One region of the Paenibacillus sp. CFBP13512 genome, then DNA from elsewhere that is predicted to be linked to it. Evidence: predicted binding sites of a transcription regulator. Region 1 holds the regulator's gene; the other holds the start of a gene.
The links. The regulator CtsR, encoded in region 1, represses protease genes until heat stress. The targets are predictions, from matches to a motif close to ATGGTCAATAAAGGTCAAACA.
Positions count from the first base shown of each region.

Region 2: clpP (ATP-dependent Clp endopeptidase proteolytic subunit ClpP) is a predicted target of CtsR. The motif match lies at 8,944-8,964, and genes of this name have one in related genera.

Region 1 is NZ_QGAD01000021.1:46,351-58,354, reverse strand. It holds gene serS (serine--tRNA ligase) at 1-715, opposite strand, end outside; gene PaeCFBP13512_RS20630 (CtsR family transcriptional regulator) at 1,429-1,890, shown strand; gene PaeCFBP13512_RS20625 (UvrB/UvrC motif-containing protein) at 1,918-2,442, shown strand; gene PaeCFBP13512_RS20620 (protein arginine kinase) at 2,456-3,529, shown strand; gene clpC (ATP-dependent protease ATP-binding subunit ClpC) at 3,550-6,045, shown strand; gene radA (DNA repair protein RadA) at 6,244-7,617, shown strand; gene disA (DNA integrity scanning diadenylate cyclase DisA) at 7,630-8,706, shown strand; gene pssA (CDP-diacylglycerol--serine O-phosphatidyltransferase) at 8,762-9,472, shown strand; gene PaeCFBP13512_RS20595 (PIN/TRAM domain-containing protein) at 9,578-10,570, shown strand; gene ispD (2-C-methyl-D-erythritol 4-phosphate cytidylyltransferase) at 10,698-11,393, shown strand; gene ispF (2-C-methyl-D-erythritol 2,4-cyclodiphosphate synthase) at 11,393-11,869, shown strand; gene gltX (glutamate--tRNA ligase) at 11,912-12,004, shown strand, end outside.
Region 2 is NZ_QGAD01000019.1:30,616-42,619, reverse strand. It holds gene trxB (thioredoxin-disulfide reductase) at 1-485, shown strand, start outside; gene PaeCFBP13512_RS19820 (ROK family glucokinase) at 788-1,735, shown strand; gene rapZ (RNase adapter RapZ) at 1,788-2,681, shown strand; gene PaeCFBP13512_RS19810 (gluconeogenesis factor YvcK family protein) at 2,694-3,686, shown strand; gene whiA (DNA-binding protein WhiA) at 3,692-4,630, shown strand; gene PaeCFBP13512_RS19800 (HPr family phosphocarrier protein) at 4,779-5,048, shown strand; gene PaeCFBP13512_RS19795 (stalk domain-containing protein) at 5,119-5,580, opposite strand; gene PaeCFBP13512_RS19790 (SIMPL domain-containing protein) at 5,873-6,637, shown strand; gene PaeCFBP13512_RS19785 (PdaC/SigV domain-containing protein) at 6,993-8,159, shown strand; gene clpP (ATP-dependent Clp endopeptidase proteolytic subunit ClpP) at 8,239-8,835, opposite strand; tRNA gene PaeCFBP13512_RS19775 (tRNA-Arg) at 9,191-9,265, opposite strand; gene PaeCFBP13512_RS19770 (sugar-binding transcriptional regulator) at 9,518-10,549, shown strand; gene gap (type I glyceraldehyde-3-phosphate dehydrogenase) at 10,681-11,685, shown strand; gene PaeCFBP13512_RS19760 (phosphoglycerate kinase) at 11,820-12,004, shown strand, end outside.

The DNA of each region.
Region 1 (12,004 bases):
GAGCTACTTCAGAAGTTCCTGTTAACCATTTATCTTCGTTTTCTATTTTAAAAGTCTGATCTATTCCTAAAGGAAAGAAAGCTGTATTGCTTAGAGCCGAACTTCTTACTAACGTAGGAACCTCCATAGGAAGATAACCTTTGGCCAGTAATAGATCCAAAGCAAGTTGTTGTACTGCGCGGTGTAGCAAAGCACCTATACCTGTTAAATAATAATTACGACTCCCCGCTACTCTTACTCCTCTAGAAGTATCGATCATCTGATGGATCTCACCTAGTTCTATATGATCTTTAAAAGCGAATGGGAACTCTGGTGGTGTACTCCATGTACGAATGACTACATTATCTTTATCCGATTGTCCTTGAGGCGTGTCTGGAGAAACATAATTAGGAACAAGTTCCATCAGTTGAGTATATTCCTGTTGAACAACTTTACTTTTTTGTTCCAATTGTTGAAGTTCTCGATTGATTTGTTTGACTTGATCTTTAAGGGCTTGGATCGTTTCTATGGGTAATAACGACTGTTGTTGCATATGACCACTAATAGTATGTGTTAACTGATTTCGTTGCTGACGCAATTGTTCGATCTGCTGTAAATATTGATTTTTGAGCTGGTTTTTTTCAAGAAGAGTTGTGATCGATACGTCTATTTTTTTCTGATCAGCCACCTCTTGTAGTTCTGTAAAATGATTTTTAATATACTGGATGTCTAACATAAATCACCGCTCCTTTTTCAAATTGAAAGATAAAATGCACAAAAAAGCTCCTCATCACTTGGGACGAGGAGCTTTTTGCTCGCGGTGCCACCCAACTTGATCAAATACTTTATAGTATCTGATCCTCTTAGGTTTCGCGATAACGGGCGAAAACCGTTTAACTTAGGAAGCAACAAGTAGAAATCTATCATTTCTTTGCTGCTTCTTGCCGAGAACGCCTCCAGGTTGGATTCCTTTCGATGGCCGTTTCATAGTATTGAATTTGTTGTATTGTAGCGTACTTTTAAAAAAAGTGTCAAGGGATACTTGCAACTAATTTTTGTTTCTGATAGGTTGTATACAACTAAATTCTTAAAAATATGATTTTCTATATTATATTTTGTCTAAACCCCTTGGCAAATTCTGAAAATATGTTATAATTAATTAAAGTCAAAGAAAGTCAAAGTCAGCGACTATTCAAAATAATAACTGATCTAGTTATTGCGAGATATGAATATACCTGATGGTTTGATGTTAAATAGGATTTATGAACTTTTGATTATAATGATCAGATTATTCATGAATCTATTGCTGTATCATCAAACTGTATATCTTCTTTGGTTTCTTACGATTAGGTTTATGGTTAAGTGATATCTATCTGCTATTTTGAACTTATGATAAATGGATCAAAGTTAGAATAAGTAAATGTTTTAAACATGATGGAGGAATATACAATGCGTAATATCTCCGACATTATCGAACAATATCTAAAACGAATGCTGCAAGATAGTGGAGAGGGAGCAGTCGAGATACAGCGTAATGATTTAGCTGATCAATTCTCTTGTGTACCTTCGCAGATCAATTATGTAATTAGTACACGTTTTACATTGGAAAAAGGATATCTGGTTGAAAGCAAGCGCGGTGGCGGTGGTTATATTCGTATCCGGCGTCTTGAATTGCCTGCTCAAGCTATTCTTCATACTCATATTCATGAGAGTATTGGACAGCATATGAGCCAGACAGCTGCTGAAGGTTTGGTATATCAGTTACTTGAAGCTAGAGTCATTTCCAATCGTGAAGCAGAACTGATGCGTGCAGCAGTATGTAGAGATGTTATTTCGATCAAGCTTCCCTACAGGGATGAGATCCGTGCAAGAATGATGAAGGCGATGTTAATTGCATTGCTTCGTCCCTAATCATTCGGGAGAAAGGGGCAATACGTGATGATTTGTCAAGAATGTCAGGTAAGACCGGCAACTCTTCATTTTACTAAAATTGTTAACGGTGAAAAAAATGAGTTTCATATTTGTGAGACTTGTGCTCGTGAAAAAGGCGAATTGATTCCGGGAACTTCCGGAGGCTTTTCGATTCATAGTCTACTATCTGGTCTAATGGATTTTGATTCTAGTAGTAAAGGGCAACTTGCCGGGCAATGTAGTGAAGATGTTCATTGTGAAGAATGTGGTATGACATATACTCAATTTCGTAAATTAGGACGATTTGGGTGTAGTTCATGTTATAAAACGTTTGATAATCAATTAGATCCTCTTTTTAAAAGAGTACATGGCAGCACTTCTCATGCTGGCAAGCTTCCTAAACGAAGTGGAGTCAAAGTTAAAATCAAGCGTCAAATGAGTGACTTAAAGCAAGAATTAAAAGAACGTATTGCTGAAGAGGAATTTGAAGAAGCCGCACATTTGAGAGATGAAATACGCGAGCTAGAAAAACAAATTTCACAGGAGTCATAAGGAGGAATAACTTATGCCGAATCTCCGTTTTACAGAAAAACCTTTGAGCGATTGGATGCAAAAGGGCGGAGAATATTCGGATGTTGTGATCAGTAGTCGGGTGCGTATAGCCCGTAATCTGATACATCACCCTTTCCCGATTCTGGCAAATATGGAGCAGGCGCAAGATGTACGGAACCAGTTAACAGAAGTGTTGAGTAATGAAGCACTTCAAGATTTGGGACCGTTCGAGCCATTGCTTTTAGATGAATTAGAAGATGTAGATCGCCAAGTGTTAATGGAGAAACATTTGATCAGTCCCAATTTACTGAATGATTCCAAAAGTGGAGCTGTTCTGCTAACCGATGATGAATCTGTTAGTATCATGGTAAATGAAGAAGATCATTTGCGTATCCAGTGTTTATATCCTGGATTTCAATTGCAAGAAGCATGGGAACGTGCGACTCAAATTGATGATGCTTTTGAAGAAGTAGTGGACTTTGCTTTCGATGATCGTAGAGGTTATCTGACAAGTTGTCCAACTAATGTAGGTACAGGGCTTAGAGTGTCTGTAATGCTCCATCTACCTGCACTGGCTATTATGAATCAGGTAGGGCGTGTGTTATCTGCTGTATCTCAAGTAGGACTTGCTGTACGAGGTCTATACGGAGAAGGTAGCGAAGCGATCGGAAATATTTTTCAAATTTCCAACCAGATTACATTGGGCTTAGCTGAAGAAGAAATCATTGATAACTTGCACAGCGTTGTTTTACAACTGATAGAGTATGAACAACATGCTCGCAGTCGTTTGCTAAGCGAATCCAAATTGCGTGTAACTGATCGAATTATGCGTTCGTATGGAATACTTTCTTATTCAACGATGATGGATTCCAAAGAAGCTTTTCAACGCATTTCCGATGTACGCTTGGGTGTAGACCTTGGTCTTATAGATAAAGCTTCTGTTACACAAATGAACGAATTAACGATAATGACACAACCGGGTTTTCTTCAGAAAACATTCGGTGTTAAAATGGGGTCAGGAGAAAGCGATATGTACCGAGCGCAACTGATCCGTAATACATTAAGTAATGTAAACGTACAAGACTAAACCGTGGAGGTGCTTTAGATATGATGTTTGGTAGATTTACGGAACGTGCGCAAAAGGTTCTTGCGTTGGCACAAGAAGAGGCAGTTCGTTTGGGTCACAATAATATTGGTACAGAGCATATTTTGCTTGGTTTGATTCGTGAAGGTGAAGGCATTGCAGCCAAAGCACTTATCGGTCTAGGTCTTGGACTTGAAAAAATTCAAGATGAAGTAGAATCATTGATCGGTAGAGGTCAAGAACAACCTACTAATATCGCTTATACACCACGTGCGAAAAAAGTTATTGAACTTTCTATGGATGAAGCTCGTAAATTGGGTCATACCTATGTAGGTACAGAGCACATTTTATTGGGATTGATTCGTGAAGGTGAAGGCGTAGCCGCTCGTGTTCTTAATAATCTAGGTATTAGCTTAAACAAAGCTCGTCAACAAGTATTGCAATTGCTTGGTAGCAATGAAGCGGTATCTAGTCATCATGGTACACCAGCTAACGTGAGTACACCTACTCTAGATAGCTTGGCACGTGATTTGACAGCTATTGCTAAAGATAGCAACTTGGACCCTGTAATTGGACGTAGCAAAGAGATTGAGCGTGTCATTCAAGTGCTTAGTCGTCGTACCAAAAACAATCCAGTGTTGATCGGTGAACCAGGGGTTGGTAAAACAGCAATCGCTGAAGGATTAGCACAAAAAATTATCAATAATGAAATTCCTGAAACATTGCGCGACAAACGTGTAATGACTCTAGATATGGGTTCTGTAGTTGCTGGAACTAAATATCGCGGTGAATTTGAAGATCGTTTGAAAAAAATCATGGATGAAATTCGTCAAGCAGGTAACATCGTACTGTTTATTGATGAGTTGCATACGTTGATTGGTGCTGGTGGAGCTGAAGGTGCTATTGATGCTTCTAATATTTTAAAACCAGCATTGGCTCGTGGTGAACTACAATGTATCGGTGCGACAACACTTGATGAGTACCGTAAATATATCGAAAAAGATGCAGCCTTAGAACGTCGTTTCCAACCTATTACTGTAGATCAACCTTCACCTGATGAAGCGGTTCAGATCTTAATGGGATTGCGCGATCGTTATGAAGCTCATCACCGTGTAAAAATTACAGATGAAGCGATTGTACAAGCTGTTAAATTGTCTGATCGTTATATCACAGATCGTTTCTTACCGGATAAAGCGATTGATTTGATCGATGAAGCAGGATCTAAAGTAAGATTAAACTCTTATACAATCCCGCCAAATCTTAAACAATTGGAAAGTCGATTAGAAGATATCCGTAAAGAGAAAGATGCTGCTGTACAAAGCCAAGAGTTTGAAAAAGCAGCTGCTTTACGTGATACAGAACAAAAAATTCGTGAAGAATTAGATACGACGAAAAATCAGTGGAAAGAAAAACAAGGTCGTACGGATTCTGAAGTAACTCCAGAAGATATTGCTGATATCGTAGCAAGCTGGACAGGTATTCCGGTAACGAAATTGAAAGAAGAAGAAACAGATCGTCTATTGAACATGGAAGAACTGTTGCACCAACGTGTTATCGGTCAAGATGAAGCTGTTGTAGCTGTTAGCCGTGCGATTCGTCGTGCTCGTGCTGGATTGAAAGATCCTAAACGTCCAATGGGTTCCTTTATTTTCTTAGGACCTACAGGGGTTGGTAAAACAGAATTGGCTCGTGCTTTGGCAGAATCTATGTTTGGTGACGAAAATGCGATTATTCGTATCGATATGTCTGAATACATGGAGAAACATTCTACTTCACGTTTAGTAGGGGCTCCTCCAGGATATGTAGGCTATGAAGAAGGCGGTCAATTGACAGAGAAAGTACGTCGCAAACCGTATTCTGTAGTGCTATTGGATGAGATTGAAAAAGCTCACCCAGAAGTATTTAATATCTTGTTACAAGTATTAGAAGATGGACGTCTTACTGATTCTAAAGGACGTGTTGTCGATTTCCGTAATACGTTGATTATTTTGACTTCCAACGTCGGTGCAGATGCAATTCGTCGTAATTCTACGCTTGGATTTACAGCTGCTGTAGATTCTGGAGCAGATTATAAAAACATGAAGGGTAAAGTAACCGATGAACTGAAACGTAGTTTCCGTCCTGAGTTCTTGAACCGGATTGATGATACAATTGTATTCCACTCCTTGGAACAAAAACATATTGCTGAAATCGTAACGTTAATGTCTGAAGAATTGCGTAAACGTCTACGTGAATATGCAGTAGACTTTACTTTGACAGATACAGCTAAAGCATTCTTGGCAAAAGAAGGATTCGACCCTGCTTATGGTGCACGTCCATTACGTCGTGCAATCCAAAAACATATCGAAGACAAATTGTCTGAAGAATTGTTAACAGGTGGTATTGTCAAAGGAGATACGTTGATCATCGATGAAAAAGACGGTGCTTTGACTGTAGAGAAAGTAGCTAAAACAGAAGCACCTGTAGAAAACATTTCGATTGATGAATCTACATCGGATGAAGCTAAATCTTCGAACTAAGTGTAACTTATTTATCATCATTTACGTCTAACTAAAGGTTGGTCCTTGAGAGCAGAATTTGCTCCGGGATCAACCTTTTTGATGTTATAATAGAGAAGATGTATCGCAAAGATGTAAAGTTTACAATATTGTTTTACGATAAAACGTATAGAATGTTAAGCTTATAATAAGTTGACATCAATATAGAGGGAGTTATCCATGGCTAAAGTCAAAACCAAGTTTTTTTGTACAGAATGTGGATACGAATCTCCAAAATGGTATGGTAAATGTCCGGGATGTCAGTCTTGGAATAGTATGGTTGAAGAAAAAGAAAGCAATGTAAAAACACAGGGGATGAATTCTTCTTTATTTCAGACACAGACGAAGCAAAAACCGCAAGCCATTACAGAAATTGAAAGCGGCAAAGAACCTCGCATCCAAACAGGGATTGGAGAACTAAACCGTGTATTAGGTGGTGGTGTTGTTCCAGGTTCGCTAGTCTTAGTCGGTGGAGATCCGGGTATCGGTAAGTCTACATTGTTATTACAAACTTCCTATGCGCTAACACAAGCTGGATTACGTGTTCTTTATATATCAGGAGAAGAGTCGGTAAGACAGACCAAGTTACGTGCAGAACGTCTTGGAGCCTTATCAGATCAATTATTTGTACTTTGTGAAAGTAATATGGATCTGATCGAAGAAGCGATCGATCAATTAGATCCTCATTTTCTAGTGATCGATTCTATACAGACGGTATATCAACCTGAAGTCACTAGTGCACCGGGTAGTGTATCCCAAGTACGTGAGTGTACATCACGATTTATGAGAGTAGCCAAAATTCGTGGAGTGGCTACAGTGCTTGTAGGGCATGTTACCAAAGAAGGCGCAATTGCAGGCCCAAGGATGCTTGAACATATGGTAGACTGTGTACTTTATTTTGAAGGGGAACGTCATCATACGTACAGAATATTAAGAGCTGTTAAAAATCGTTTTGGTTCTACCAATGAAATGGGTATTTTTGAAATGCATGAAGATGGGTTGATCGAAGTCTCTAATCCGTCTGAATTATTTATATCAGAACGTTCGATAGGTGTAGCTGGCTCCACAGTAGTTGCCAGTATGGAAGGCACCCGCCCTATGCTTGTTGAACTACAAGCGCTTGTTGCTGCAACTCATTTTCCTTCTCCACGTCGTATGGGAACAGGTGTCGATCATAACCGATTGAGTCTGATTATTGCTGTATTGGAAAAGCGGATGGGGATGTTTCTACAAAATCAGGATGCTTATCTGAATGTAGCAGGTGGAGTGAAATTAGATGAACCTGCTGTAGATCTAGCAATTGCAGTCAGTCTAGCTTCTAGCTTCAAAGACGTTCCAACCAAACCAGATGATGTGATATTTGGAGAAATTGGATTGACTGGTGAAGTGCGTGGTGTATCTCGGGCAGAACAACGGGTTAAAGAAGCTGCCAAGTTAGGATTTAAACGAGTGATTTTACCCGAAAAAAGTCTGAAAGGATGGAAGCATCCTAAAGGTATACAATTAATCGGTATTAATACAGTAGCAGAAGCATTAAAGGCTGCGTTAGATTAGGGGGACATAATGATGAAAGAACTCAGTCAGCTTGAGAAGATGAATAATTTGTTGAAAATGGTTGCGCCTGGTACAGCTTTTCGCGATGGATTAGAGAATGTATTGCGCGCTAAAACAGGAGCATTGATTGTGGTTGGTTACAGCCCGCAAGTTAGAGAAGTTGTCGATGGAGGATTCTCAATTGACTGTGATTTTTCACCAAACTATCTGTACGAACTGGGAAAAATGGATGGAGCGATCATTTTAAGTGATGATCTCAAGCGTATTTTATATGCGAATACACAGTTGATTCCTGATTCTTCGATATCTTCATCCGAAACAGGGATTCGTCACCGTACAGCAGAGCGTGTAGCCAAGCAAACAGGAGAATTAGTCATTTCGATTTCACAGCGTCGGAATATCATTACGCTATATCAGGGTAATCTTAGATATGCACTGAAAGAAATTGGTGTTATTTTGACCAAAGCCAATCAAGCGATTCAGACATTGGAACGTTATCGGGCGGTGTTGAGTCAATCCTTTACCAACCTGACAGCTTCTGAGTTCGAACAATTAGTGACGATTACAGAAGTAGCAGGTGTAGTACAACGTGTAGAAATGGTACTACGTATACAGACAGAGATTCGGCGTTATGTTAATGAGTTGGGTGTTGAAGGTCGTCTTATCACCATGCAAATGGAAGAATTGATTGGCAATACCGAAGAAGAATTTCTATTGTTGCTTAAAGACTATGGTCGGGATAGTAGCGATGAACGTCTTAATGAAATCACCAACAGTCTCAAACGTACCACAGAAAACGAATTGTTAGATATTACACAAATTATTAAGTTGTTAGGATATCCGACAGCAGCAGCTCAATCTGAAGAAGTTATTTCTTCTAGAGGATATCGCGTACTTAGCAAAATTCCACGTTTGCCGAATGTGATTATTCATAATTTGGTGGAACGCTTTGGTGCATTGCATCATGTGATTGCAGCAAGTATTGATGATTTGGATGAGGTAGAAGGTATTGGGGAAGTACGAGCACGGACGATTCGAGCAGGGTTACATCGCATCCAAGATCAAGTATTCATTGACAGACAAATTTAATTTAGCTACAATCGTGAGATGAACTGGTTAATATATCCATCTTTGAGGTGAAAAAATGATAACAAAGTCAATTCCAAACATTTGTACGTTATTTAACTTATGTCTTGGGATGGTAGCTATTCTAATGGCGCTTAATGATAATTACAGTCTTGCAGCCATTATGATCATAATAGCGATGTTGATGGACGGTCTGGACGGTCGTATGGCACGTGCGCTTAATGCACAGAGTGAGTTTGGAAAAGAGTTGGATTCACTGTCTGATCTTGTTTCTTTTGGCGTAGCACCTATTATTATTATGTATGATATAGCATTTAAAGAGTTAAATCCGGTATTAGCTATTTCGGCATCTTTAATTTTTCCAATGTGTGGAGCACTTCGTCTAGCAAGATTTAATGTACGGGCTGGAGTTCCAGGGTATTTCACAGGATTACCTATTCCAGCAGCTGGTGGTGTGTTAGCTACATTGTCTTTATTTCATAATGATGTGACTACACCGTATATGATTATAAGTACTATTTTATTGTCTTACTTGATGGTCAGTCGTGTACGCTATCCTAATTTCAAAAAAGCAGGTATTCCACGTAAAGCTTTATGGTTAGCTCCTTGGGTCATTATTGCTGCGGTCTTTATTGCAGTGATGTTTCCTAATCAGGTATCCAAATTAATTTTTGTACCGTTAGCGTTATATGCGTTATTGGGCGTGAAGCAAAGTATAGACCGCCTCATTCGTCGACGTTCTAAAAAAGAAAAAGAATCACTTCGATAACTTTTACAGCACATGTTATGCTTAAAAGCATTTATTTCTCTACTTCCCGGGAAATGAATGCTTTTTTTTCATGGGAAAAATAGATAATGTAAGGAGATTAAAAGCATGTGGCAACAATTAATAGGATCGCCCAAAGGATGGATTCAAGCACAAGAAGGTATGAATGAACTATGGATTAGTCTAGCATTTGTGATTGTAGTATTGACGGTAGCTGTACTGAGTGTACGTAAGCTCGTTTATTATGTGGAGTATACCAAGAATCATTTACTCACTGTACCTATTTCACTTGTGATGACAGGAACGATTGGACTGACGATAGGCTTGCTTGTGGGCTTACTGAGTTCATTTATTATGATATGGTTAGGGAGTATAGGAGAAATTATTAGAGCTATTTTGATGAGTATTTTTGGTTATGTTGGACTGCGAATAGGGCTTGCCAAAAGTCAGGATATTCTTTCATTTTGGAAAAGTGAATCTGTTGCTGTATCTCTACCCTCTACCGATTACAAAATGATCGACAGCAATATAGCGATCGATGGGCGTATTATAGAATTGTGTCAGGATCGATTTATCGAAGGCCCATTACTTGTACCAGATTTTATACTTCATGAATTACAACTTCTTGCCGATTCTTCAGATACATTACGTCGTCACCGTGGAAAACGAGGACTTGAAGTGATTACTCATTTGCAACAATTAGAATCTTTGGAAGTCGTTATAGAGAATACAAAGTATGAAGAAACAGAACATACAGACAACAAGTTAATTCGACTCGCTTTGGACAAGTCAGCTACGCTTATAACCAACGATAGTAATCTACAACAACTCGCTCAGCTACAGCATATCCATGTGTTGAATCTCCATACCCTTGCTTCGATTATGAAGCCTATTCTGCGTGCAGGACAAATCGTCCAAACAACCATTATGAAATCAGGCAAAGAAGCAGGGCAAGGTATCGCTTATCTAGAGGATGGGACAATGATCGTGGTAGAAGATAGCCAATCTTATATTGGGCGAGAGTGCGAAGTTATCGTGACCAGTGTGCTACAAACAGCGAATGGAAAAATGATTTTCGCTAAATTATATCGTACGGAATAAGCTACGATTCAAAGCCAATTCCTTTTAATTGTTGTGCTGTGCCTATAGAGGGGTATATTATTAAGGAATGGAGTTTGGCACTTTGATATCTATTAAAGGGCAGGACAGCAGGTTAAGGATGGGGATTATGGAAAATAAAGCAGGTGTTATTGTTGTTGCCGCGGGTAAAGGTTCACGGATGGGCACAACAGAGAGTAAGCAATATCTAAGACTGCAAAATAAGCCGATCCTGATACATACACTGGAAGTCTTTGAACATTCATCTATTATTGATGAAATTGTTATTGTAACAGGTAAAGACGATGTACAGCGTTGTGAGGATTGGATTACAGAGTATAAACTGACCAAAGTGAAGCAAGTGGTAGTTGGAGGCTATGATCGCCAAGAATCTGTTGCTCACGGTTTACAGTATATACACTCTAATTGGATCATGGTACATGATGGTGTACGCCCTTTTATAACACAGGATCAGATTATGGATTGTTATCACAGTGCAGTTACAGCCGGAGCATCTGTATTGGCTGTACCGGTTAAAGATACGATCAAACAAGTCGATCTACAAAAACATATCTTAAGTACACCAGATCGCAGTCAGTTATGGGCGATTCAGACACCGCAAACGTTTCGTACTGCTGACCTTCAACAAGCGCATCAACAAGCACTAGCTGAAGAGTTTCGTGGGACAGATGACTCCATGTTGATTGAACGTATGGGTGTGACTGTATCCGTAGTAGAAGGCAGTTATGAAAATATCAAAATCACGACACCGGATGATCTGGATTATGCATCTTATTTATTGCAACGTAGGGGAGAGAAAATATAATGATTCGTATTGGCCAAGGATTCGATGTACACCAGCTTGTAGAAGGAAGAGACTGCATTATCGGAGGCGTTACCCTTCCTTATGAAAAAGGATTGTTAGGTCATTCTGATGCAGACGTGCTACTACATGCGATTACAGATGCGGTATTAGGCGCACTAGCGATGGGAGATATCGGTAAACATTTTCCAGACACAGATCCTGAATTTAAAGATGCAGATAGCTTGAAATTGCTTAATCATGTATGGGCACTTATTCGTGAGCGTGGATATCGTCTAGGAAATATCGATGCAACGATTATTGCGCAAAAACCTAAAATGGCTCCTTATATTCCGCAAATGGTTGAAGTGATTGCTAAAGCATTAGAAGCTGAACTTGATCAGGTGAATGTAAAAGCAACGACTACAGAACAATTAGGATTTGCAGGCCGTGGAGAAGGTATTGCTGCACAAGCAGTGGTATGCTTAATTAAAGAGTAATAAGTGAGACTAACCGTAATACACTGAAGGAGGAAATAACAAATGACTAACGAAGTTCGAGTTCGATACGCACCAAGTCCAACAGGACATTTACACATCGGGAATGCACGTACAGCCTTATTTAACTATTTATTT
Region 2 (12,004 bases), on a different contig from region 1:
AAGCAAGCTTCTTGACTCGTTTTGCAACCGAAGTAACAGTCGTGAATCGTCGTGATGAGCTTCGTGCTTCCAAAATCATGCAAGATCGTGCACAAGGCAATCCTAAGATCAAATGGCAGTTAAACCGTAAGCCACTTGAAGTAGTATCAGACGGTATGGGTGTTAAAGGTCTAAAAGTGCTGAACAATGAAACAGGACAAGAAGAAGTCATTGAAGCAGACGGTGTCTTTGTAGCGATCGGTCATACACCGAACACTGGTTTCTTGGGCGAACAGATCCATACGGATGGACACGGTTATGTCACAGTTACTCCAGGCACAACAGAAACCAATATCCCAGGCGTATTCGCTTGTGGCGATGTGCAAGATACACGTTACCGTCAAGCGATTACAGCAGCAGGTAGTGGTTGTATGGCTGCAATGGATTGTGAGAAGTATCTTGAAGGCAGTATGGTACACGACTGGAGCGAATCACTCAACGAGTAAGAACATAGATGGAGAGGGAGCCATTATGGCTCCCTTTTTGGTGAGATTAGACAAGACAACAGAGCCGTGGGTTCGCTTGACCAGAATCTAAGGTTCGCTTATAGTGGGATACGTACATTCAACTGAATCATGTTCTATCTTATATATTTTCAAGCCTAATCCTATATATGATATTTATTCATCATTTTGTATACTTTTCTATGTCTAGAAGGATGATACAATGACATATAATCATAGTAGTGGTTAGAGATCTTATAAATCATGAACTATTAAACTTTGAATGGAAAAGGTGGATCGGTCATATGTCTGAAAATATTTATATTGGTGTTGATCTTGGCGGTACAGCTATCAAAGTAGGTATCTGTAATCAAGAAGGAGAATTGCTTCATACGTACGAAGGTCCGACTGAAAAAGAAAAAAGCTCAGATGCGGTTATCGGTAATATTGAAAAATATGTACGTCATATCGTAGAGCAATCACCTTATGAGTGGGATCAAGTGGTAGGTGTTGGAGCTGGTGTCGCTGGCTTCACTGATGTTCGTGCTGGTGTTATTTTGATGGCTCCTAACATCAATTTTCAGAATGTGCCGATCCGTGCTATTTTGGAAGAACGTCTAGGCAAAACAATTCGTGTCGATAATGATGCTAACGTAGCGGCTCTAGGTGAAGCTTGGAGTGGAGCAGGCAAAGGGATTACAGATTGTGTCTGTTATACGCTAGGTACAGGTGTAGGCGGCGGTATTATTGTTAATGGTCATATTTATCAAGGATTCTCAGGTTTAGCTGGTGAAATTGGTCATATTTCAGTTGTGCCTGATTTGGAAGCGATTAAATGTGGTTGTGGCAAAATGGGTTGTCTAGAAACGGTATCTTCTGCAACGGGTATTGTTCGTATGGCCGTTGAAGCTGTAGAACGTGGCGATCATACATCATTATCTGCCATCGAAAAAGTATCTGCAAAAGATATTTTTGATGCAGCTAAAGCAGGCGATGAAGTGAGTATCCGTATTATTAATCGTGCTGCTTTTTATCTTGGTAAATCGATGGCTGCTGTTGCAGCAACATTGAATCCAGAACGCTTTATTATCGGTGGCGGTGTATCCAAAGCAGGCGATATTTTGTTCAATGAAATCCGTAGAGTATTTGCTGAACTCACTCCTGAACCGTTGCAACGTGGAGTAGAAATTATTCCTGCGAAGCTTGGTAATGATGCAGGTATTGTTGGAGCAGCTGGTTTATTGTTACGTTAAGGTATAGAGATCATATCAAAGTCTAGATTCGTTAAAGGGAGGGTACTTGAGCATGAGCAAAAGCGAAAATTCATCGATAGCCACAATGATTATTATTACCGGAATGTCTGGAGCGGGCAAAACGATTGCTGTACAGAGCCTTGAAGATCTTGGGTTTTTCTGCGTAGATAATCTGCCCCCTGTACTGATTCCAAAGTTCGCTGAATTAATAGAGCAATCCAATGGTAAAATCGGTAAAGTTGCATTGGTTATCGATTTACGCGGACGTGAATTTTTTGCTGCTCTGTCTGAATCCCTGAATTATATCAAAAACCATTATACGATTCATTCTGAAATCTTATTTCTGGATTCTAGTGACTCTGTATTGGTTCAACGGTATAAAGAAAGCAGACGTCGCCATCCGTTAGCGCCTGAAGGTATGCCGCTCGATGGTATTCGTTTAGAGCGTCAGATGTTAGATGATCTCAAAACATCAGCGACTCAAATTATAGATACAAGTATTATCAAACCTGCTCAATTAAAAGAGAAAATCATTTCTAGCTTTTCTCACTTGGAATCGAATCGCTTGTCGATCAACGTCACATCATTCGGGTTCAAATACGGTATTCCAATCGATGCAGATCTAATTTTTGATGTTCGCTTTTTGCCGAATCCTCATTACATCGATAATTTAAGACCTCATACTGGGCAAGATAGCGATGTCTACGAATATGTAATGAAATGGCCGGAAACACAAGCTTTTCTGACCAAATTATTAGATATGCTACACTTCTTAATTCCTCATTACCGGAATGAAGGTAAAAGCCAGGTTATTATAGGAATTGGCTGTACAGGCGGTAAGCATCGTTCTGTTGCGATTTCTGAGTACTTAGGCCGTATGCTTGGTGCAAGTGAAACAGAAACAGTACGTGTTAGTCATAGGGATGCTGATCGTGATCGGCATTAAGGAGTGAAAGATATGTCTATTTCACAACCCACTTTACCTGTGGTTCGTCCTCGAATCGTGGTTATGGGTGGTGGCACAGGGTTGTCGGTTATGCTTAGAGGTCTCAAAGAAAAGCCCCTTGATATTACCGCTATCGTCACTGTTGCAGACGATGGCGGAAGTTCAGGGATTCTGCGAGATGAGCTAAAAATGCCGCCACCCGGTGATATTCGTAATGTACTTACCGCTTTAGCAGATGTAGAACCTCTTTTATCAGACATGCTCAAATATCGTTTTCAAAAAGGCGAAGGACTTGCAGGTCATAGCTTAGGTAACCTGATTCTGGCAGCAATGACAGACATATCGGGTGATTTCGTGACTGCTGTTCGAGAATTGAGTCGTGTATTTGCTGTGAGAGGACAAGTGCTTCCAGCAGCAGAACAGGCTGTTATTTTACACGCCGAGATGGAGGATGGCTCTATCGTCACTGGGGAGTCTAAGATTCCCGAAGCCGGTAAAAAAATCAAACGTATTTTTCTGGAACCTGATCATGTAGAACCTTTGCCTGATGCGGTACTTGCGATCGAACAGGCAGATGCGATTCTGATCGGACCTGGTAGTCTGTATACCAGTCTGTTGCCCAATTTGCTCGTGCATAAGCTTGCAGAAGCGATGTTAAATTCCAAAGCCCTCAAGCTATTCATTTGCAATGTGATGACACAGCCAGGAGAAACAGACCACTACACGGTGAGTGATCATTTGAATGCGATCTATGAGCATGTCGGTCATCGATTATTTGATTATGTGATTGTGAACAACGATCCGATTCCTTTAAAAATGCAAAAGCGCTATGCCGAACAAGGAGCCAAGCCAGTGATTCTGGATCTAGAAACAGTGGAATCGCTGGGTTATAAAGTGATCGCGGATAAGTTGGTACTTTATGGTACGTATCTTCGTCATGATGCGGATAAGTTAAGTCATCATATTTATGAGCAAGTTAAAAAATCTATGTTATCGAAAGGGTGAGTCCATTGTCATTTGCGGCGCAGACGAAAAAAGAATTAACGATGGTAGAGGCTGATGACTGTTGTGAACATGCAGAACTGTCTGCGCTTATACGGATGAATGGTTCAGTGCAGATTTCCAACAAAAAAGTCATTCTGGATATCTCCACTGAAAATGCCGCTATCGCAAGACGGATCTATTCCCTGATCAAAAAGCATTTTGCTGTGCATACCGAATTATTAGTGCGCAAAAAAATGCGTCTCAAAAAAAATAATGTCTATATTGTTCGTATTCCTATGGGTGTACAGAGCATTTTGACGACGCTCAAAATTGTTTCTGAAGGATTTATGTTTACACCGGGAATCAATACCGAAATGGTACGTAAAAACTGCTGTAAACGTGCTTATTTACGGGGTGCTTTTATGGCAGGCGGATCGGTCAATAATCCTGAGGGATCATCGTATCACTTGGAGATTGCTTCGATGTATGAAGAACAGTGTCAGGCGCTCGTCGATCTTGCGAATGAATTCGAATTGAATGCTCGCTGTATTGAGCGGAAAAAAGGATTTATTTTATATATCAAAGAAGGCGAAAAAATTATTGAATTTTTGAGTATTATCGGAGCGCATCAAGCGCTATTCAAATTCGAAGATGTCCGTATTATGCGAGATATGCGTAATTCTGTGAATCGTATTGTCAATTGCGAGACTGCTAACTTGAACAAAACGATCGGTGCAGCGGTTCGTCAGATTGATAACATCAAATTTATCCAACGCCGTATTGGACTGGAACAATTGCCTGATAAATTACGTGAAGTGGCAGAAGTCCGTTTAGCAAATCCTGATATCAACCTCAAAGAAGTCGGTGAAATGCTCAAAGGTGGAGTCAGCAAGTCAGGAGTCAATCATCGGCTACGTAAATTAGATGAGATGGCTGAAAAAATGCGTAATGAGCACTATGCTTGAATAAAATAATCTCACGTAAGCTTTATTTTTTTCTAGTACGGTGCGTGCTATAATGGTATAGTGTTATGAACATGGTATTAAACACTGTGAGCTACTTAGGTATGCTCAATAGATGTAATGAATATGTATTATAGGGGGTAACGATCTCATGACAAAACACCCGGTTGTTGTTCGATTGAAAACGGGATTACACGCAAGACCTGCAGCATTGTTTGTACAGGAAGCGAATAAATATTCTTCAGAGATTTTTGTTGAAAAAGATGATAAAAAAGTGAATGCTAAAAGTATCATGGGCATTATGAGCCTTGCGATCAGTTCGGGCACTGAAGTATACATTAGTGCAGAAGGCGCAGATTCAGAATCTGCTGTAAACGCTTTAGTCAGTCTAGTAAGCAAAGAAGAATTAGAAAACCAATAAGCCCCCCATACGATATGGAGGGCGTGCCGTCACAGATTTCTGTGGCGGTTTTTTGTATAGAGATATTCGTTTAGCTCAGGAAGATCCCTTTTTTGGCAAAATTCAATTTCAACTGAAAAGCATTCCACGAGCTCTGGTAACCAAAGCCATCTCGCAATACAGCAAATGGAATATACATACGTCCGTTGACAACCTCCGCATCAGGTCCGTTCCACTGATGATTGTTCAGACGCATAGTAACGCCAGAACCGCTCATGATCATATCGAGCTGATCATCATTTTGCAATAATGTATATGTTTTGACACCGGATTCGTATCGCAACGTCATTCCGATAGAGTCACGCAACATGACTACTGGAATCATGGTATTTCCGCCGATTAAAAGTCCATTTTGTGGAAGGCGGGTTCCATTCCATTCTAACTTCACTTCACGCGGCTTGGCTGGAGTGGCAGCTTGAACAGCTGTTGTATTAAAGATTAGAATACCCATCATAAGCAGAATGGAACCCCATAGACATTTATTTTTTAACATGGTGACTCTCCCCTCATTCTTATTGTTCCCGATCTCGTGTACTCATTATAGCTCTAAAGTCCATAATGGTGGGATTATATGAGATTATAAAAAAAATAATCTAACTTGTCACGATGAACTTGAACAATGTGTAACTTGTTGTGTGAAATAGACAATATCTTCTCTCTATTCTTGTTATTCTTCAGCAAAATAAACGATCATTCTTCTTCAAACAGAGCGTTAAATCATGAACGATGCAACTTTTATTCACGCCTTATCGTTTAGTAGGTATAACCTTTAAGGAGTGAGTAGCATGAAGAAAACAAGTAAATCCTTAGCTTCATTGATGATCGCAGGTACACTATTAACAGGAATGGGAACACTTATAGCACTGCCTAGTCAGACGATGTATGCTGCTGAAACGGTTGCTCCTGCAACAGCAACAGGCGTGATTAACGTAAGCGGTACAGGTAAATTAACCGTCAAACCCGATATTTCATACCTAGCGATCGGAGTACAAACAACGTCTACAACAGCAGCCAAAGCGCAATCGGCTAATGCTGAGAAAATGGCGAAGTTGAATACTTTACTCAAAGGAGACTGGAAGATTCCAGCTGCGGATATTGAGAGTGTTCAATTCTATGTACAACCCAACTATGACTATAACGGTAAAGACCAGCAAAAAGTTACAGGGTATACGGCATATCATAGTGTACAAGTGACTTACCGTGATCTGGACAAACTAGGTTCGTTGTTGGATGCTGCTGCTAAATCAGGAGCGAATAATGTTGGATCTGTGAGTTTTGGTATCGAAAATGAAGATACCTACCAAGAGCAAGTTATTGCTAAAGCGATGGCTAATGCCAAAGCAAGAGCACAATCGATTGCCAAAGCAGCTAACCTTTCACTAGGAAGCCTATTGTCTGTTAGTGATCCAGGAGTGAGTGCACCACCTGTAGTGTATATGGAGAGACAAAGTGCTAAAGCAACAGAAGATTCTGCTGCTGCGAGTACAGCTATCGAACCAGGTACAATCGAATTAAATGCTACACTTAATGTGCAGTACTCTATGAATTAATAGTATGGAGATGCAATTGAATCTGATTTTGACAAAATAATCAGATTTGTAACTAATTATACGTGCAAATCCACGTATCGTTTCAGTATAGTAGAAGTTTACTAAAGTAGAACTATCCTCAAATTAGAAACGTTTATCCTGTTCAATGTGTATGCGATCAGGGTAAGCGTTTTTTCTATATTTAGCCAATTGTGCTTAAAATGTCTTACAGTTTCATCACTTTTACTATTGCAATCGTGACTATGTTGTAAATTGATATTTAGTTATTTGTAAATCTATCTATGGTTGTTCACAGTATAATGATAAAGGTTAAACCAAATATAACATGATACATATGATAAGGGAGAGATGATTTATGAAAACAACTCAAAATAATACATCTAAAACACATTTGAAAAAAATATCTGCATTTTTGTTAGCAACCACATTGGCAACGGTGGGAACAGTAGCGGTTCTGCCAGGTACTTCTTCTACGGCGCAAGCTGCAACAACCAAAGCTTCTACTTCGAATGCGAAGTCAGCTATTCATGTACAAGTGGAAGGCAAAGCAATTGCAACTACAGGGATTGTAAGTGCGAATGGTAGCTCATTGCTTCCTTTGAAAGATACAGCCAAAGCAATCGGTGCTACAGTCACTTTCAATGCGAAAGAGAAAACAGTAACAGTGACAAAAGATAAACACAAAGCATCTTTTGCTCTAGGATCAGGTTCAGATGACGGTGTATTTGTAACATTGGATGGTAGTACCATTGGGGATAGTTATGATGCTAGAATAGTCAACGGTACTTCTTATGTAGCAATCAAAGCCGTGACAGATCAATTGGGATATCGTGCGGTATGGAACGGTGCTACACGTACTGTAAATATAACCAAAGAGGGCTTAAACAATATTGAAGTAACAACAACCACTCTAAAACCGACCAAAACGAACAGTTATACAGAGACCAATATTAAATATCCAGTGGTATCCGGTCTAGACAATGCAGAAGCTGAAGCAGCGATTAATAAAGCTTTTGCAGCACATGCTCAAACGTATTTAGAAAAAGTACAAAAACAAGCTAAAGAATTTGGTGCACCTCCTAAAGATTCAGTTATCACTTATGAAATCGATAGCGGTTATAAAATAACGTACAATCGTAATGGTGTACTAAGTATCCTAGTGACTGATTATGAATATCTTGGTGGGGCGCATGGTAGTTCTATACAAACAGGCATGACATTCTCATTAAAAGATGGCAAGCAAATTCAATTAGGCGACTTGCTCAAATCCAATAGCAATTATCGTAAAGATATCGACAAAATTATCAATGCTCAAATGAAAAAAAATGGAGATCTTTACTTTAAAGATAGTTTTAAAGGAATTGCTGCTAATCAAGGATACTATTTAACAGATAGCGGAATCACTCTGTTTTTCCAACAATATGATATCGCACCTTATGCAGCAGGTATGCCAGAATTCCCGATTACTTTCAAACAAGTGTTGCCATCAGGCGTGAATCCACTTGATGCATACAAAGCTTAAATAAAAAAGTATACAAAAAAGCCTCCGGTTTATACCCCGGAGGCTTTTTCGCGTGTTGTTCCAGCATGCTGGAGTAAAATTATACCCCTTGTGGAGGTGTATTTTCAATCACTTTATCAACGATACCGTAATCTTTTGCTTCAGCAGCAGTCATAAAGTAATCGCGGTCTGTATCTTTTTCGATACGTTCCAACGGTTGACCTGTACGTTCTGCTAGAATTTTATTCAATTTATCACGCATTTTAAGAATACGACGAGCACGGATTTCGATATCTGTCGCTTGTCCTTGTGCTCCACCAAGTGGTTGGTGAATCATAATCTCGCTGTTAGGCAATGCAAAACGTTTACCTTTAGCACCAGCGTTAAGTAAAAATGCGCCCATACTTGCTGCCATACCTACACAGATGGTAGATACATCAGCTTTGATAAATTGCATTGTATCGTAAATAGCCATTCCCGCAGTGATCGAACCGCCTGGACTGTTAACATATAGGTGGATGTCTTTCTCCGGGTCTTCGGCTTCCAGAAACAGCAATTGTGCGATAATCGCATTGGCTACAACATCATTGACTTCAGAACCGAGAAAAATAATGCGGTCTTTTAACAGACGAGAGTAAATGTCATAGGCACGTTCCCCACGACTGCTTTGTTCAACGACCATTGGAATATAACTCACTAGAAACCCTCCTTCAAAGTTGTACATCATCAATAGAATAATTATAGATCAAATATTGTATTAGAAGATACTCATTGTTCTTACCACATTATAGGATAATTCAAACCAAAAGTCAAAGAAAGTCAAACTATCCTGACCAAAAGTGAAGGAACTTCTGCAAAATAGGTTAATGAAGAAGAGAGCAACCTAATTTTGGGTATAAAAATAACCAGCATCGGCTGGTTGAAGGGTATTCTGCGTTTATAGGTAATTCACTTAATGTTGCGCAAATACTTCTACGATAGGATAGAACATATAAGTACGTACATAATCGTATTGATCATAAAAACAATACTACATTATAACTTAATTAAAATGGCGCGCCCGCCAAGAATCGAACTTGGATCTCAGGCTTCGGAGGCCTACGTCATATCCATTGGACCACGGGCGCATGTAAAACAGCAGTACGATTGATTATAGGATATCTACCTATAAAAAGCAAGTTGACGATTCATACCATAATCAAGAAAAACGATAACATCAACCTCTCACAGAATAGTTGCATGAAAAACTTGCTTCTGCATGGAAAATTGGTTAAGATAGACGTGGGACTTAAAAAGTTACGCCGGGACGTTTTAAGTCCAATTTATTGAATAACGGATATAATGGACACTGAGCGAGATAAGTTGCAGGAGTGGAATGCATGCGAAAAATATTAGAAATACAAAAGCAGCTTCTGCCCGATCTCACCGAAGTACTCAAAAAAAGATATACGATTCTGCATCAGGTTATGATGGTAGGGCTGGTTGGAAGAAGATCACTCGCCACATCGCTTAATATGACTGAACGCGTCTTACGTGCAGAGACCGATCTTCTCAAATCGCAAGGATTGCTTGAGATTGAAAGTACGGGAATGAAGGTTAGTGAAGCAGGCAAGCAATTGCTTGATGAACTTGAGCCTATTATTCAGGAACTGCTTGGATTATCCAATCTGGAAGAACGTATTCGCACTTTCTATAAGCTGAGACAAGTCATTGTCGTTCCTGGTGATAGTGACATATCTATTATGGCTAAGCAAGAGCTTGGACGAGCAGGAGCCAAAGCGCTGCTCAGTGTAATCCGTGAGGACGATGTCGTTGCTGTAACAGGAGGCTTTACATTAGCTGAAGTCGCCGAGCAACTCAGTCCATCCATACCGGCACCTCTCAAGAATGCCTGGTTTGTACCGGCAAGAGGCGGACTTGGAGAGAGTATGGAATTTCAGGCGAATTCGATTGCTTCCACTATGGCAAAGCGTGTAGGCGCACAGTATCGGTTATTGCATATTCCCGATTTGTTACGTGAAGATGCTTACGAATTGCTTTATCAGGATCAGAATATCCGTGAAATTGTGGGTCTGATTCGTAAAGCACGTATCATTATGCACGGAATCGGAGATGCGATGGAGATGGTGCGTCGCCGTAGACTTGAACCCGAGGCAGCGGAAGAAATTCATGCCGCTGGAGCTGTTGCTGAATCATTCGGTCATTATTTTAATGAACAGGGTGAGACGGTGCACCAGATGTTGACGATGGGACTTCAGCTCGATGATATTTCCAAAGCGGAAGTGGTTATCGGTATTGCTGGAGGCCGTAGCAAGGCCAAATCGATTCATGCTGTACTCAAATTCGGTCAGGAAGATATTCTGGTCATTGACGAAGCCGCCGCTAGAGAAATTGTGAAAGAACTAGACTAGTCCTTTTGCTTCATTTTCGAACGTCTAGCGGTACGGCACACAAGTTTTACTCTATAATGTTGTCTTGACATGCCTTTAACGGGTGTGTCTTGAAATAAATTAAATACACTATCTCTAGGAGGAATTAACTCATGGTTAAAGTTGGTATTAATGGTTTCGGACGTATCGGACGCTTGGCTTTCCGTCGTATTCAAAATGTAGCAGGTATTGAAGTGGTAGCAATTAACGATTTGACTGACGCTAAAATGTTGGCTCACTTGTTGAAATATGATACAACTCAAGGTAAATTTGACGGCGAAGTTGAAGTTCATGACGGATTCTTCAAAGTAAACGGAAAAGAAGTAAAAGTTCTAGCTAACCGTAACCCAGAAGAACTTCCTTGGGGAGATCTTGGTGTGGATATCGTTCTTGAATGTACTGGATTCTTCACAACTAAAGAATCAGCTGAGAAACATTTAACAGCTGGTGCTAAAAAAGTTGTTATCTCTGCTCCAGCTACTGGCGAAATGAAAACAATCGTTTATAACGTAAACCATGAAATTCTTGATGGTACTGAAACTGTAATTTCTGGTGCTTCTTGCACAACGAACTGTCTTGCTCCAATGGCTAAAACATTGCAAGATCAATTCGGAGTAGTAGAAGGCTTGATGACTACAATTCATGCTTACACTGGCGACCAAAACACTTTGGATGCTCCACATGCTAAAGGTGACTTCCGTCGTGCTCGTGCAGCTGCTGAAAACATCATTCCTAACACAACTGGTGCTGCTAAAGCAATCGGTCTAGTTATCCCTGAATTGAAAGGTAAATTGGATGGTGCAGCACAACGTGTTCCTGTAGCAACTGGTTCCCTTACTGAATTGGTAACTATTTTGGAGAAAAAAGTTACTGTTGATGAAGTTAACGCTGCTATGAAAGCTGCTTCTGATGCTGAAACTTATGGTTACACTGAAGACGAAATCGTTTCTTCTGATATCAAAGGTATGACTTTCGGTTCCCTATTCGATGCTACTCAAACTCGCGTTCTAACTGTTGGTGACCACCAATTGGTTAAAACTGTAGCTTGGTACGATAACGAAATGTCCTACACAGCACAATTGGTTCGTACTCTTGAGTACTTCGCTAACAAAGCGTAAGAATCATTCGTGAACTGAAATAAATATTAATTCCATAAAGCGGAAACAGGTTTCTTGTGTTTCCGCTTTTTCTAAATGAATATCTGTTTTAAATTGCTCGTTAATCAAAATTCAGGGCATGGAGGAACAATATAATGAATAAGAAAAGTGTTCGCGATATAGAAGTAACAGGTAAAGTGGTATTTGTACGTGTAGATTTCAACGTACCTATGGAAGACGGTAAAATCACAGATGACAAACGGATCCGTGAGACATTACCTACTATTCAATACCTTGTTGAAAAAGGTGCAAAAGTTGTACTTGCAAGTCATATGGGTCG